One region of the Pseudomonas nunensis genome, then DNA from elsewhere that is predicted to be linked to it. Evidence: riboswitches for the same ligand, from Rfam matches in the RefSeq annotation. Region 1 holds a riboswitch; the other holds the start of a gene.
What was found. A riboswitch is a leader RNA that binds a small molecule or an ion and turns the genes downstream of it on or off. The one in region 1 is predicted to bind cobalamin.
Positions count from the first base shown of each region.

Region 2: another riboswitch for cobalamin. It lies ahead of cobO (cob(I)yrinic acid a,c-diamide adenosyltransferase); the one in region 1 lies ahead of NK667_RS13110 (CbtB domain-containing protein).

Region 1 covers NZ_CP101125.1:3,067,955-3,075,748, reverse strand. Annotated here, with positions in the region: gene NK667_RS13140 (fatty acid cis/trans isomerase) at 1-1,925, shown strand, start outside; gene NK667_RS13135 (acyltransferase family protein) at 2,096-3,130, shown strand; gene nfuA (Fe-S biogenesis protein NfuA) at 3,188-3,772, shown strand; gene cobM (precorrin-4 C(11)-methyltransferase) at 3,966-4,712, opposite strand; gene NK667_RS13120 (cobalamin biosynthesis protein) at 4,795-5,208, opposite strand; gene NK667_RS13115 (CbtA family protein) at 5,205-5,912, opposite strand; gene NK667_RS13110 (CbtB domain-containing protein) at 5,924-6,127, opposite strand; cobalamin riboswitch at 6,246-6,474, opposite strand; cobalamin riboswitch at 6,661-6,872, shown strand; gene cobW (cobalamin biosynthesis protein CobW) at 6,969-7,794, shown strand, end outside.
Region 2 covers NZ_CP101125.1:4,294,506-4,302,299, reverse strand. Annotated here, with positions in the region: gene NK667_RS18745 (C40 family peptidase) at 147-689, shown strand; gene NK667_RS18740 (O-methyltransferase) at 710-1,363, shown strand; gene NK667_RS18735 (PQQ-dependent sugar dehydrogenase) at 1,491-2,804, opposite strand; gene NK667_RS18730 (hypothetical protein) at 2,871-3,455, opposite strand; cobalamin riboswitch at 3,610-3,839, shown strand; gene cobO (cob(I)yrinic acid a,c-diamide adenosyltransferase) at 3,921-4,532, shown strand; gene NK667_RS18720 (cobyrinic acid a,c-diamide synthase CobB) at 4,543-5,943, shown strand; gene bluB (5,6-dimethylbenzimidazole synthase) at 5,940-6,590, shown strand; gene cbiB (adenosylcobinamide-phosphate synthase CbiB) at 6,587-7,495, shown strand; gene cobD (threonine-phosphate decarboxylase CobD) at 7,488-7,794, shown strand, end outside.

The DNA of each region.
Region 1 (7,794 bases):
AAACCCCGCTGACGCCCAACGCCAAGCTGCCCGAAGACATCGTGCTGGGCCTGAACCGGGAGAACATGTGCGCGATGCCGGCGGAGTTCGAAGGTTATGCCGGCGCTCACCCAAAAGAAGGCATGCCGCTGGCGGTGACTGGCCTGACTGATCAGCAATACCAGACGTTGCAACGCTGGCTCGCTTCTGGTGCGCCGATTGATGAACAAGGGCTGGTGCCTTCTGCAAAGGAAGCCTTGCAGGTGGTGCAGTGGGAAAACCTGCTCAACACCAACGGTTCGCGCGGCAGCCTTGTGGGCCGCTGGTTGTTTGAACACTGGTTTTTGGCGCACATCTACTTCAAGGATGGCGAACCGGGGCATTTCTTCCAGTGGGTGCGCTCGCGCACGCCGACCGGCCAGCCAATCGACCTGATCAATACGCGCCGGCCAAACGACGATCCGGGCACCCAGGTTTATTACCGCTTGTGGCCGGTGCAGGGCGTGATCGTGCAAAAGACCCACATCACCTATCCGCTGAGCGCGGCGAAGCTGTCGCGGGTCAAAAGCCTGTTTTTCAGTGGCAACTGGCAGGTCAACGCCTTGCCGGGCTACGGCCCGGAACGCCGGGCCAATCCGTTCACCACGTTCGAAGCGATCCCGGCCCAGGCGCGCTATCAGTTCATGCTCGATAACGCCGAATACTTCGTGCGCACCTTTATACGCGGCCCGGTGTGTCGCGGGCAGATCGCCACCGACGTGATTCGCGACAACTTCTGGGCGCTGTTCCAGGCCCCGGAACACGATCTGTACATCACCGACCCGAACTATCGCGGCCAGGCCACGCCGTTGCTGGCGATGCCGGGGCAGAACGACGATGTCGGCAGCGTCCTGAGCCTGTGGCACAACTACCGCGACAAACGTAATGAATACGAAGCCCTACGCCGGGACAGTTATGCCGATGCACCGGCGCCGAGCTGGTCAACGTTGTGGGCCGGGAATGACAACGCGTTGCTCTCGATCTTCCGTCACTTCGACAGTGCTTCGGTGAACAAAGGCCTGATCGGTGATGTGCCGCAAACCATCTGGTTGTTCGATTACCCGCTTCTGGAGCGCACTTATTATCAGTTGGCGGTCAACTTCGACGTGTTCGGCAACGTCTCCCATCAGGCCCAGACGCGCTTGTATTTCGACCTGATCCGCAACGGTGCCGAGCAAAATTTTCTGCGCCTGATGCCCGCCGATTCCCGCGATGACTACCTCGACGATTGGTACCAGAGCAGTGGCAAGTTCAAGATGTGGCTGGATTACGAAGCCATCGACAACGACAAGCCAACTGCGCTGAAACTCGACGAAAAAGACCCGAAACGGGATTTCGCCATGCAGTTGCTGGCCCGTTATGGCGACCTCAATGCCAGGCCCGACCCGATCAACCGCTGCGACGGCGCCTATTGCTCGCGACCGAACATTGATCCGGCGTTGCAGAATGCCGAACAGGCCTTGAGTCGCCTGACCTCAAGGCCGGCTGCCGGATTGAAAGTCATCGACCAATTGCCCGAAGCGACCATGCTGCGCATCGAAACCGCGAGCGGCAAACGCGAGATCTACAGCCTGCTGCGCAACCGTGCCCATAGCAACGTGGCGTTCCTGCTCGGTGAATCCCTGCGTTATCAGCCGGGGCTCGACACGTTGACCATTTACCCAGGGGTACTCAGTAGCTATCCGAACTTCATGTTCAACATTCCTGCCGAGCAGGTACCGGCGTTTGTAGATGCGATGGAGAACGCCAAGGACGCCCATCGCTTCGAGAAAATCGTCGAGCGCTGGGGGATTCGGCGTAGCCATCCGCAGTTCTGGTTTTACTTCCATGACCTGAGTACCTACGTCCACGAAACCGACCCGGTGGAAGAGGGCGTGCTGGACATGAATCGGTACGAGAATCTTTGATCGACCTTTGATCGCGGGCCGGTGTCGGATCTGTAAGGCACCGCAAATCCCCTGTGGGAGCGGGCTTGCTCGCGAAAGCGGTGTGTCAGGCACTAACAATGTCGACTGACACGCCGCCTTCGCGAGCAAGCCCGCTCCCACAAGGGGAGATGCGATCAGGAGGGCGATTGATGTTGATTTCAGTACAAGCCCTGCGCGCCATCGCAGCCTGGGCGGTGGTCTGCCACCATTTCATGCAGATTTTTTTCGACTTCCAGGCCCGAGGGCCGGTGGGGCAGGCGTTTATCGACAAGGGCGCGGTGGGCGTCGACATCTTCTTCGTCATCAGCGGCCTGGTGATTTTCCTCTCGACCGAAGGCAAATCCCTGCCGCCCGCGCGATTCCTGTTGTATCGGCTGTTTCGGATCGTCCCGGCGTACTGGCTGTACACCGCGCTGATGGCGCTGGTGGTGGTGTTTGCGCGGCCGGTATTGCCCGATCAAACCGTCGATTGGTCGCATTTCCTGCTGTCGCTGTTGTTTATTCCTACGGAGAACCCCGGCGGTTACGGGATTTATCCGACCCTCAACGTTGGCTGGACCCTCAACTACGAAATGCTCTTTTACCTGCTGTTCGGCTGGGCGCTGCTGTTTCGCTTGCACTTCAGGCTGGTGATTGTGGCGGCGTTGCTGTTCGCGGTGTGCCAGGCCTGGACCGGTTATGGCTGGGTCAGCGAGTTCTACCGTTCAGACATCGTTTATGAGTTTCTGCTGGGGATCGCCGTCGGCATGCTTTACCGGCGTGGCTGGATCAAACCGGGGCTGTGGCTGCCATTGCTGGGGATAGTCGGCGCGTTGCTGGCGATTTATCACTGGGCGCCGGCGCCGCGTTTCCTGAACTGGGGCTTGCCGAGCGCGGTGCTGGTAATCGCGTGCATCGCGCTGGAGCGTTTTTTCGAGAACAACCGGGTGTTCGAGCTGCTGGGTAATTGTTCCTACTCGGTGTACCTGATGCATGTGCTGGTGCTGTCCGCCGGGGGATTTGTCGCACAGCGCTATGGCGTGAATCCCTACGTGATGTTCGGCGTTTGCGCGGCGACTATCGGTCTGGCGTCCTGGGCCAGTTACGAATGGGTGGAAAAACGCAGCTATCGGTGGCTTAAAGCACGGATTGACGGCGAAACGGTTACTCAACCCGCGCTGGCGCTTTCCCGACAAAAATACTAGGACTTTGTGCGGCGCGATGATTGGCGTAAACTGCGCCCAAGCCTGCGAGGAGTTTCCATGACCGCTATTACCATCACTGACGCCGCCCACGATTATCTGGCTGATCTGCTCTCCAAGCAGAACACCCCAGGCATCGGCATCCGCGTCTTCATCACCCAGCCTGGCACCCAGTACGCCGAAACCTGCATTGCCTACTGCAAGCCGGGCGAAGAAAAACCTGAAGACACCGCGTTGGGGCTCAAAAGCTTCACCGCGTACATCGATTCGTTCAGCGAAGCTTTCCTGGACGACGCGGTAGTCGACTACGCCACCGACCGCATGGGCGGCCAGCTGACCATCAAGGCGCCAAACGCCAAAGTCCCGATGGTCAACGCCGACAGCCCGGTCAACGAGCGCATCAACTACTACCTGCAAACCGAGATCAACCCGGGGCTCGCGAGCCACGGCGGTCAGGTCAGCCTGATCGATGTGGTCGAGGACGGCATTGCCGTGCTGAAGTTCGGCGGCGGTTGCCAGGGCTGCGGCCAGGCAGACGTGACCTTGCGTGAAGGCATCGAGCGCACCTTGCTCGAGCGCGTTCCGGAGCTCAAGGGCGTTCGCGATGTGACCGACCACACGCAGAAAGAAAACGCCTACTACTAAGGTGTTCGCTGCGGCATAAAAAAAACGGCACCCGTGAGTGCCGTTTTTTTATACGTGAACAGTTACCTGTGGCGAGGGGGCTTGCCCCCGTTGGGCTGCGAAGCGGCCCCTGCATTTTTCAGGCATACCTTGCATGCAGGTTTTGCGACGGCTTCGCCCCCGGACGGGGGCAAGCCCCCTCGCCACAAGTGCTTCAGGGCCTGTAAAGATGCGCATGCCCCGCGCGGTAAAGCGACGACTCGCTAAAGTGATCGCTTCCCAACACCCGACCCACCAGAATCAACGCCGTGCGCCGAAACCCCTTGGCCTCAACCTTCCCGGCGATATCCGCCAAAGTCCCGACCACCCAATCCTGATCCGGCCACGTCGCCCGGTGAATCACCGCAATCGGGCAGTCCGCGCCGTAATGCGGCAGCAACTCGGCCAGAATCTTCTCCAAATGATTGACCCCCAGATGAATCGCCATGGTCGCCCCGTGCTGCGCCAAACTGCCCAGTTCTTCACCGGCCGGCATCGCGGTCTTGTCGGCATAGCGAGTCAGAATCACGCTTTGCGAGATATCGGGTAACGTCAACTCCGCTCCCAGCAACGCCGCACAAGCCGCTGTCGCCGTGACGCCAGGGATGATTTCAAACGGAATACCCAGCTCTCGCAGGTAGCGAATCTGCTCGCCAATCGCGCCATACAGACTCGGATCACCGGAATGCACCCGCGCGACATCCTGACCGTTGCCGTGGGCGGTCTTGATCAGTTCGATGATCTGTTCCAGGTGCAGCTCGGCGCTGTTGACCAGCGTTTGCGCCTGGTGGCCTTCGAGCACCGCGACCGGCACCAGGGAGCCGGCGTAGATGATCACCGGGCAGCTGCGAATCAGCCGTTGGCCCTTGACGGTGATCAGTTCCGGGTCGCCGGGACCTGCGCCAATGAAGTAGACGGTCATCGTCAGTTCCTATGGAAAAAAGGGGCTGGGCAAGGCTTCAGATGAAGATTGCTCATGATCGAGGCAGGGATTATCGGGGATTTTATGCAGCACTGGCCAATGCGAGGGTGGCCTGGGCATATTTTTGTCGGGAAATCAGCAGCTTCGCCGGTGCCTGGGCCAGGTGTTCAGCCAGGGCCAGGGCGGCGCTTTCCGCGACGCCGTAGCAGCCGGTGCGTTCAAACGCGATCTGCGATTGATGGCTCAGTTGCAATTGGTAACCGGCCAATTGCTCACTGCTGAAATACATCACCTGCAGCCCCAGCTGCGCGGCTAACTCGATCAGGCCCGGTTCATCACGCTTCAGGTCGATGCTGGCCAAGGCCTTGATCTGGCGAAGTTCGATGTGATGCGCCTGCAGTGCCTGATCGAGCAGCGCCCGCAATGTGCTGGCGGGGCAGCCGCGCTGGCAGCCCAGGCCGACCACTAAAGTCGGCGCTGTGCCTTGTTCAGTCATGCGTGGTATTGACCATCGCTTTTGCGGCGGAACAACCAGGCGCTGATCAGGCCCAGGGCCAGCCAGAACACTACGTTGGTCAACTGCGAAGCGATTTTGAACTGCGATTCCAGAGCTTCCGGGGCCAGCATCGAGTGGACTTCCGGTTGCGGCGCGCCGATGACGTGCGGAACCGCCAGAATCGCCACGCCGAGGATCTTCATCAGCCAGTGACGGCTGAACACGATCAGCGCGATGCCGACAGCGGTGGACGCTGCAGTACCGATCCACCAGATCTGCCGTTGTGCCAGATCGGCAGCCGCAGTGCCCGGCAATTCAGGCGGCAGGCCCAAGGTCGGCGCCAGCACGAAGGTCGCGTAACCGGCCAGGCCCCAGAGCAGGCCCTGAGCAGTTTTGGTCGGGGCGCGCAGGGTGTAGAGACCGGCGAGCATCAGTGCGAAACCGACGGCGACCACCAGATTACCGCCGGTGGTGGACAACACGCGCTGCCAGCCGTCTTCCGGCTCCCAGGCTTCGGCGTCGTGGGTGTGTGCGGCCATGGCTCCATCGGCGTGCTCGTGAGCAACTACTGCGGCAGGCTCGGATTTTTCATAGGTTTCCGCCTGGAGAATCAGCGGAGCGACCCAGAAACTCTGCAGCAGGGTCAGCAGCAGGGCGGCCAGCAGCCCGGTGAAACCTGCGGTTTGCGCGATACGCTTGATCATGTCGGCAGGTCTCAATGGCACGGGAACGCGGAGCTGTGACGGGTATCGTGCGCGGCGTTGTGCACCGCTTCGATGTGCGAGAAACCGGCGAAATACACCAGGCACGCGCCAAGGATCGACGCACAAACGGCGGCGGTCAGGCGTTGGCTCAGGGTGGTTGTGGTGCTGGCGGTGGCTTTCTTGGTACTGCTGTCGGTGCTGCTGATGATCGACATGGCGCTTCCCTCTGGTCTGTCAGCGGGTGAATTGAGCGCATGCAAACCCCTGCGAGCGTGCGCGCAGAGGTTCAAACAGCGCCCGCCCACCGCGGGTTTGTTATTCAGTGATCGTACTGGTCACTTTGTGTTGCGGGCCGGTCTCCGGGCTCACGAGGGGTCAAGGCTTGCGCCGAAACCTGCAAGAATCACCTTCCCATGCCGAACTGCCGGCACAGTGGATCTGATTCTTCGCTCGCTTACCGTTGCGGGGGCAGCACCGGACTGACATGGCTTTAGAGTAAAGCACATGATTCACCGGTTTCCCGTTTCACCCTGTGAAGGGCACCCGTAACAAGGCGTGTAGGAGAGCATGGGCGGGGCGGGGGAGTCAATTGGCATGGGTTCTCAGTTGGAAACCGAGTCGCGCCCTTCGCGAGCAAGCCCGCTCCCACAGGTAACCGCATTCCCATGTGGGAGCGGGCTTGCTCGCGAAGGCGTCATCACAGTCGCTACAGAACTCAGCAGAACATTGACCCGCCCCCACACCATGCGTAGCCTTGCGCTTTCGAGGTTCTTCGGCGTTTGCCGAAGCTAAGAAGGGAACGCGGTCGATGCCGCGGCTGCCCCCGCAACTGTGAACGGTGATGTTCGCTGCCACGCCACTGCAAACCCCTCCAAAGGGTTCGCGGGAAGGCGCAGCCAACGCCAGTCCAACGACCGGCACACCGTCAGCCAGGAGACCTGCCTCGAAACGAATTCTCACTACAACCGGGCGGGGTGATCCGGTGGCGAAATTTTCCGCGCCTTTATCGCTGCGGTCGTCGTCCCGTATGCCCGCCACCTTGCCAAAGGGCATCCGATGAAAACACTGGCCAAACTCCCCGTCACTATCGTTACCGGCTTCCTCGGCTCGGGCAAAACCACCTTGCTGCGGCACATGCTCGACAACGCCCAGGGTCGCCGCATCGCGGTGATCGTCAACGAATTCGGCGAGCTGGGCATTGACGGCGAAATCCTCAAGCAGTGCTCCATCGGCTGCACCGAAGAAGAGGCCAACGGCCGCGTCTACGAACTGGCCAACGGCTGCCTGTGCTGCACGGTCCAGGAAGAGTTCTTCCCGGTGATGCGCGAATTGGTTGCGCGTCGCGGTGACCTCGACCACATCCTCATCGAAACCTCTGGCCTGGCCCTGCCAAAACCACTGGTGCAAGCCTTCCAGTGGCCGGAAATCCGCAGCGCCTGCACGGTTGACGCGGTCATCACCGTGGTCGATAGCCCGGCCGTAGCCGCTGGCACGTTCGCCGCGTTCCCGGATCAAGTCGACGCCCAGCGCAAACTCGATCCGAACCTGGACCACGAATCGCCGCTGCACGAATTGTTCGCCGACCAACTGGCCAGCGCCGACCTGGTCATCCTCAACAAGGCCGACCTGATCAGCCCGGAAGACCTGGCCCGCGTGCGCCTGGAAGTCGCCGAAGAACTACCGCCAGCCGTTAAAGTTATCGAAGCCAGCAGCGGTCGCGTGCCACTCGACGTGCTGATCGGTCTCGGCGCCGGCTCCGAAGAACACATCGACAGCCGCCACAGCCGTCACGATCATCACCACGAAGGTGAAGACGATCACGATCACGACGCCTTCGATTCGATCTCGATCGAGCTGCCACAAGCTGACGAAAGCCTGCTGA
Region 2 (7,794 bases), 1.2 Mb from region 1:
AACTTAAAGTCTTACTTGAAGTTTGGCGCATAAGCGCTAGAATCCTGTCTATTATTGATGGCAAACCGCCTGTGCTCTGCGCAGGCGGTTTTCTTTTCTGTCTTTCCGGCAGAAAAAAGCCGCAGCCAGATCAGGATGCTCTGCTTATGACGATGTCGGCCCGCCTCACCCTGATGCTCTTTGCAGCGCTGCTCAGCGCTTGCGCCAGCCGCACGCCACCGCCGCAGCCCGCGCCAGTGGTTCGAGCGCCGATTATTTTTGGCCCTGCCCAAGCATTCTCCCCTGAAGCGGAAGACGTGTTGTTTCGCGCCCTCGGCCTGGTGGGCACGCCCTATCGCTGGGGCGGCAATACGCCAGATTCCGGATTCGATTGCAGTGGCCTGATCGGTTACGTCTACCGTGACGTCACCGGCATTTCCCTGCCGCGCACCACCCGCGAAATGATCAGCATGCAAGCGGCCAATGTCGGCAAGGAAGGCCTGCAAACCGGTGACCTGATTTTCTTCGCCACCAATGGCGGCTCCCAGGTCAGCCATGCCGGTATCTACGTCGGTGAAGGCCGCTTTGTTCACGCGCCTGCCACCGGCGGCACGGTGAAGCTCGACAGCCTTTCCAAAGCCTATTGGCAGAAAGCCTACCTGAGCGCCAAACGCGTCTTGCAACCAGAGCATCTGGCGCGTAATCAGTAGGTTTTTACGCGGAGGTTGTGATGACCAATCGCACGCTCAATCTCGACGATTCCCTGTATCAATACCTGCTCGACGTTTCCCTCAGGGAAACGTCGCTGCTCAAGCGCTTGCGCGATGAAACCCAGACGCTGCCCATGGCCCGCTGGCAAGTGGCGCCTGAGCAGGGGCAGTTCCTCGCCTTGCTGGTCAAACTCACCGGCGCCACGCGTCTGCTGGAAATCGGCACCTTCACCGGTTATAGCGCCTTGTGCATGGCGGCGGCGTTGCCGGAGGACGGCTCGTTGATCTGTTGCGATATCCCCGGCGACTACAACGCCATCGCGTGGCGTTACTGGCAGGAAGCGGGGCTCGCCGAACGTATCGATTTGCGTCTGGCGCCGGCGCTGGAAACCCTCGCTCAGCTGGAACAACCGGGCGTGTTTGATCTGATCTTTATCGATGCTGACAAGGCTAACTACCCGAGTTATCTGGAGCACGCCCTGCGTTTGCTGCGGGTGGGTGGTCTGGCGATATTCGACAACACGTTGTGGAGCGGACGGGTGCTGGAGAGCAATCCCGAGAGCGTCGACACGCGGGCGATTCAGAAGCTCAATCGAGCGTTGAAGGATGATGCGAGAGTGGATTTATCGTTGCTGCCGATTGGCGATGGATTAACGCTTTGCCGCAAACGCTGACGCTTATAAATGTGGGAGCGGGCTTGCTCGCGAAAGCGATGTGTCAGTCGACATTATTGTTGAATGACACACCCTCTTCGCGAGCAAGCCCGCTCCCACATTGGGTTTGGTGTTGGCAGGAAGAGTTTTATTTAGCCGCCGAAACCCGCCAAACCTTGTTCCCCACATCATCCGCCACCAGCAAGCCTCCCTGCTGATCGATCACCACACCCACCGGCCGACCCAAAGCGTTTTCATCTTTATCCAGGAACCCGGTCAGCACATCGACGGGCTGCCCGGTCGGCTTGCCTGCGGTGAACGGCACGAAAATCACTTTATAGCCGCTGTGCGGTTTGCGGTTCCATGAGCCGTGCTGGCCGACGAAGGCGCCGTTGGTGAACGGTGCCGGCAGTTTACTGCCTTCGGCAAAGGTGAAGCCCAGCGAAGCGGTGTGCGGGCCGACGGCGTAATCCGGGGCGATGGCCTTGGCGACCATTTCCGGATTTTGCGGCTCGACGCGCACATCGACGTGCTGCCCGTAATAGCTGAACGGCCAGCCGTAGAACGCGCCGTCTTTGACTGAGGTGATGTAGTCCGGCACCAGGTCGCTGCCGATCTCATCCCGCTCGTTGACCGAGGTCCACAACGCGCCGCTGCTCGGTTCCCAGCCCATGCCGTTGGGGTTGCGCAAGCCCGAGGCGAAGATCCGGTGATTGCCGGTGGCTCGGTCCACTTCCCAGATCGCCGCGCGACCTTCTTCTTTATCCAGGCCGTTTTCGCCGACGTTGCTGTTGGAGCCCACCGTCACGTACAGCTTGCTGCCGTCCTTGCTGGCGATGACGTTTTTGGTCCAATGGTGATTCAGCGTGCCGCCCGGTAGATCGACAACTTTGGTGGCTGGCGCGGTGATGGAGGTTTCGCCGTCCTTGTACGGAAAACGGATCAACTTGTCGGAGTCGGCCACGTACAGATCGTTGCCGACCAGTGCCATGCCGAAGGGCGAGCTGAGATTTTCCAGGAACACCGTACGCGTTTCGGCCACACCGTCGTGGTCCTTGTCCCGCAGCAGTGTAATCCGGTTCGGGCTTGGAACACCGGCGCCGGCGCGGCCCATGACTTTCTTCATCACCCAGCCGCGAATGCCGGTGGAGTCGTCAGGCTTGGGCGGAGCATTGGTTTCCGCCACCAGCACATCACCGTTAGGCAGCACGTAGAGCCAGCGCGGGTGATCGAGGTTTTCAGCAAATGCCGCCACTTGGGTTCCCGCCGCCGGGGTCGGTTTGGCGCCAGCCGGCCAGCCGATCGCCGGGGCGATATTCACCGTCGGGATCAGGGTTTTGTTCGGTTCTGGCAGTTTGGGCGATGGACCGGTGCCGTCCGTGACTTGCAGGCTGGAGGTCTCGCCGCAGGCAACAAGCCCTCCGGCGAGTGCGATAACGAGAACGAGCTGGGGTTTGCGCATGCTGATCTTCCCTATGAATGCACTGATCTAATCTAGAGAAGCAAACAGCCGCGATGGTTCAACCGATCAGCCACGGGCCTCTTTGAACAGCACCGCAATGCCCGGGTGATACTGGCCGGATTCGTTGCGCAACTTGCGATAGGCGTAGGGAAAATACCAGGCCACGGCGCAGGAGTGTTCCTTCTGCAAGTCGTCGACCATGTCCTGGAGTTCTTCGGGGGTGGCACTTTGCTGGGCTTTTTGCGGAGCCACGAACAGGCAGCCGAGTTTCAGGTCGCTGGCGTAGCTGATCCGCTTGGCGTCGCCGGTGATATCGACCAAGGCTTGTGTCAGGTTCAGGCTGTTGACCTTGGGCCAGCGCTGGGTGGCCTGAAGGTAAGCGCGTGCTTCGCTGGCGGCGATCAACAGATCGGCGCGAGCATTGCGTTCGCCTTCTTCGGTCTGTTTGCGGGTCGGCGTCTGTTGCAGCGTGACCATTTCCGCCATCCAGGCCGCGGCCGAAAGCAGGCTGATATTGGCTTTTTCGTCGAACCAGTACGGTGCATCATTATCGCCGCGCACAGCGTTATAGCGGTCGATACAGTCAAACCAGCGTTCCAGCAGCGGGCGCAGGAATTCCAGCTTCGGATTGCTGATGATCATGCCTTGCATGTGGCTCACCCTTATTATTGTGTTGTGAGATTGTGGCTCTTTGATATCACTGCTCAGAGTGTGGCACAAGAATGACGTCGGATAATTGATCGACGGCAGAAATTCGCCCGGTGGCGTCCCGGCTTTAATTGACGCTCCACCCCCAACCCTCTAACCTTCGCGGCTTGTTTCAGGTGCTCTGTGGCCGTGGTCGACAGAGTGAAACAGGGAAGCCGGTGAGTGACGTTGTTCATTGATGAACAACCACGATCCCGGCGCTGCCCCCGCAACGGTAAATGAGTGAAAGCTGCGTCTTGAGCCACTGTGTCGACTGACATGGGAAGGCGCGCAGTCCGGTGCAAACCGCTCATGAGCCCGGAGACCGGCCTGATCCATCCAGCGGCATCACGGTGGGCGATGCCAGGCTTTTTGCCGTCTATTCTTGTGCCTGCCCGCCGTTATCCAGCCTCAACGGAGAGCTCCCCCATGACTGATACCCCCGATCGTGACGAACGCCACCTGGCGCGCATGCTGCGAAAAAAAGCCGTGATTGACGAGCGCATCGCCAATTCGCCGAACGAATGCGGCCTGCTGTTGGTGCTGACCGGCAATGGCAAAGGCAAAAGCAGCTCGGCCTTCGGCATGCTCGCCCGCTCCATGGGCCATGGCATGCAGTGCGGTGTGGTGCAGTTCATCAAGGGCCGTAACAGCACTGGCGAGGAACTGTTCTTCCGGCGCTTCCCGGAGCAAGTGCGTTTTCATGTGATGGGCGAGGGCTTCACCTGGGAAACCCAGGACCGTCAGCGCGACATCGCTGCCGCCGAAGCCGCTTGGGAAGTATCCCGTGAACTGCTGCGCGATCCGTCGATCGGCCTGGTGGTGCTGGATGAGCTGAACATCGCCCTCAAGCACGGTTACCTCGATCTCGATCAAGTGCTCAGCGATTTGCAGGCCCGTCCGCCGATGCAACATGTCGTCGTCACCGGTCGCGGCGCCAAGCCGGAAATGATCGAACTGGCCGACACCGTCACCGAAATGAACGTGATCAAGCACGCTTTCCAGGCTGGGATCAAAGCGCAAAAAGGCGTCGAGCTGTGAATACTATTTTATGAAAAGCATACGTCATTGCCCGGCGGTACTGATTGCCGCGCCGGCCTCCGGTCAGGGCAAGACCACCGTCACCGCCGCGCTGGCCCGGTTGCATCGCAATCAGGGGCGCAAGGTGCGCGTGTTCAAATGCGGCCCGGACTTCCTCGACCCGATGATCCTCGAGCGCGCCAGCGGTGCGCCGGTTTATCAATTGGACATGTGGATGGTCGGCGAGCAGGAAAGTCGTCGGCTGTTGTGGGAAGCCGCCGGTGAAGCCGATCTGATTCTGATCGAAGGCGTCATGGGCCTGTTCGACGGCACGCCGTCCAGCGCTGACCTGGCGCGGCACTTCGGTGTGCCGGTACTCGGTGTAATCGACGGCACCGCCATGGCCCAGACCTTTGGTGCGTTGGCATTGGGATTGGCGAAGTATCAGCCGGACCTGCCGTTTGCCGGCGTCCTCGCCAACCGCGTCGGCACTTTGCGTCACGCGCAATTGCTCGAAGGCAGCCTGACTGAAGGCTTGCGCTGGTACGGCGCACTGTCCCGGGAAACCGGGATCGAATTGCCGAGCCGTCACCTTGGCTTGGTGCAGGCCAGCGAGTTGAACGACCTCGATCTGCGCCTCGACGCCGCAGCCGATGCGTTGGCCAGCAGCTGCGAGGTAGCGTTGCCACCGGCCGTCGAATTCGCAGCTCCGGATGTGCTCGAAGCCGAGCCGTTGCTGGCGGGCGTGCGTATTGCCGTGGCGCGTGACGAAGCGTTCGCTTTCACCTACGGCGCCAGCCTCGATTTGCTGCGAGCGATGGGCGCCGAGTTGTCATTCTTCTCGCCGATTCGCGATACCGAATTGCCCGAAGCTGACAGCCTGTATCTGCCCGGTGGTTACCCCGAACTGCACCATGTGGCGCTGTCGCAAAACACCTCGATGCTGACCGCGATTCGCGCGCATCACGCCGCAGGTAAACCGTTGCTGGCGGAATGTGGCGGGATGCTTTATCTGCTCGATTCGTTGACTGACGTTGAAGGTACTCGCGCTGAACTGGTCGGGTTGCTGGCCGGGGATGCGGTGATGCAAAAGCGTCTGGCGGCATTGGCGTTGCAAGCGGTCGAGTTGCCGGAAGGCCTGTTGCGTGGGCACACCTATCACCATTCGTTGACCAGCACGGAGCTGGAGCCGATTGCTCGGGGCTTGAGCCCTAACGGCGGGCGCGGGGCGGAGGCGGTTTATCGTGAGGGGCGGATGACGGCCTCTTATGTGCATTTTTATTTTCCGTCGAATCCGTCGGCGATTGCCGCGCTGTTTGCGCCTGATCTTGAGGCCGCCTTCGCGAGCAGGCTCGCTCCCACATTAGAAGGTGGGATGCCTGAAGAAACGCAGTCCACTGTGGGAGCGAGCCTGCTCGCGAAGAGGCCATGACCGACAACGCCTTCTCCGAGGACGAACGCGCGGCCGTCTACCGAGCCATCGCCGAACGCCGCGACATGCGCCACTTCAGCGGCGGCACCGTCGAGCCCGAATTGCTGCGCCGTCTGCTAGAAGCCGCACACCAGGCCCCCAGCGTAGGCCTGATGCAGCCCTGGCGCTTCATCCGCATCAGCGATAAAGCCCTGCGCGGCCAGATCCAGCAACTGGTGGAAGAAGAACGCATCCGCACCGCCGAGGCCCTCGGCGAGCGCACCGACGAGTTCATGAAGCTCAAGGTCGAAGGCATCAACGATTGCGCCGAAGTACTGGTCGCCGCGCTGATGGATGATCGCGAACGCCACATCTTCGGTCGTCGCACCTTGCCGGAAATGGACATGGCGTCGCTGTCTTGCGCAATCCAGAACCTGTGGCTGGCGTCTCGCGCTGAAGGCTTGGGAATGGGCTGGGTCTCGCTGTTCGAACCGCAAGCCCTGGCGGACCTGTTGGGTTTGCCCGTCGGTGCCAAGCCGTTGGCAATCCTTTGCCTCGGCCCGGTCAAGGAATTCTATCCGGCGCCGATGCTGGTACTCGAAGGCTGGGCGCAGGCGCGTCCGCTCAGTGAAATGTTGTATGAAAATTTTTGGGGAGTGAGTCAATGAGTGTGGCGTTGTTGAGTGTCGCCGCGGTTGCGCTGGATGCGCTGCTGGGTGAACCCAAACGCTGGCATCCGCTGGTGGCGTTCGGTGGTTTTGCCGATCGCATCGAGCAACGATTCAATTCCGGTGGCCGTGGCTGGCGCAGTCATGGCGTCACCGCGTGGGTGATCGCGGTGATTCCACTGACCTTGCTGGCCACGGCGCTTTCATGGGCGCCTTATGTCGGCTGGCTGGTCGAGATTCTGGCGCTGTATTGCGCCCTCGGCATGCGCAGCCTTGGCGAGCACGTCGAGCCGGTGGCCAAGGCCCTGCGCAGCGATGATCTGGATGAGGCGCGCAAACGCGTGGGTTATCTGGTGAGCCGCCAGACCAGCGAACTGGATAAAACCGAAGTCGCCCGTGCCGCCACCGAATCGGTACTGGAAAACGGCAGCGACGCGGTATTCGCTGCACTGTTCTGGTTTGCCGTGGCCGGTGCGCCGGGCGTGGTCCTCTATCGACTGAGCAACACCCTCGACGCCATGTGGGGTTATCGCAACGAACGCTTCGAACGGTTCGGCTGGGCGGCGGCGAAAATCGACGACGTCCTCAACTACATTCCTGCACGCCTGGTGGCGTTGACCTACGCGCTGCTAGGCAAAACCCGACTCGCATTGAAATGCTGGCGCACTCAAGGCCCGACCTGGGACAGCCCGAACGCCGGGCCGGTGATGGCGGCCGGTGCCGGCGCGCTGGGCGTCGAGTTGGGCGGGGCGGCGATTTATCACGGTGAATTGCATCAGCGTCCGCAACTCGGCGAAGGCCCGGCGGCGGATGCCGACTCCATCGACCGTGGCTGGCAATTGGTCCAGCGCGGCGTATGGTTATGGCTGCTGATTCTCTGCGTGGGAGCTGAATTCTATGCTTGAGCACGGTGGCCGGCTGCGTAAGGCGGCGCTCAGTTATGGCATCGCCGAAGCCGATTGGCTCGACCTGTCCAGCGGCCTGGCGCCATGGCCGTTTCCGATCCCGGAGATTCCGTTGCGGGCCTGGGCACGTTTGCCGGAAACCGACGACGGTCTGGAGCAGGCCGCTTGCGATTATTACGGCGCGGCCCAAGTACTGCCGGTGGCCGGTTCGCAGATGGCGATCCAGTTGCTGCCGCGTTTGCGTCGGTCCGGCAAGGTCGGCGTGCTCTCGCCGTGTTATGCCGAACACGCGGAAGCGT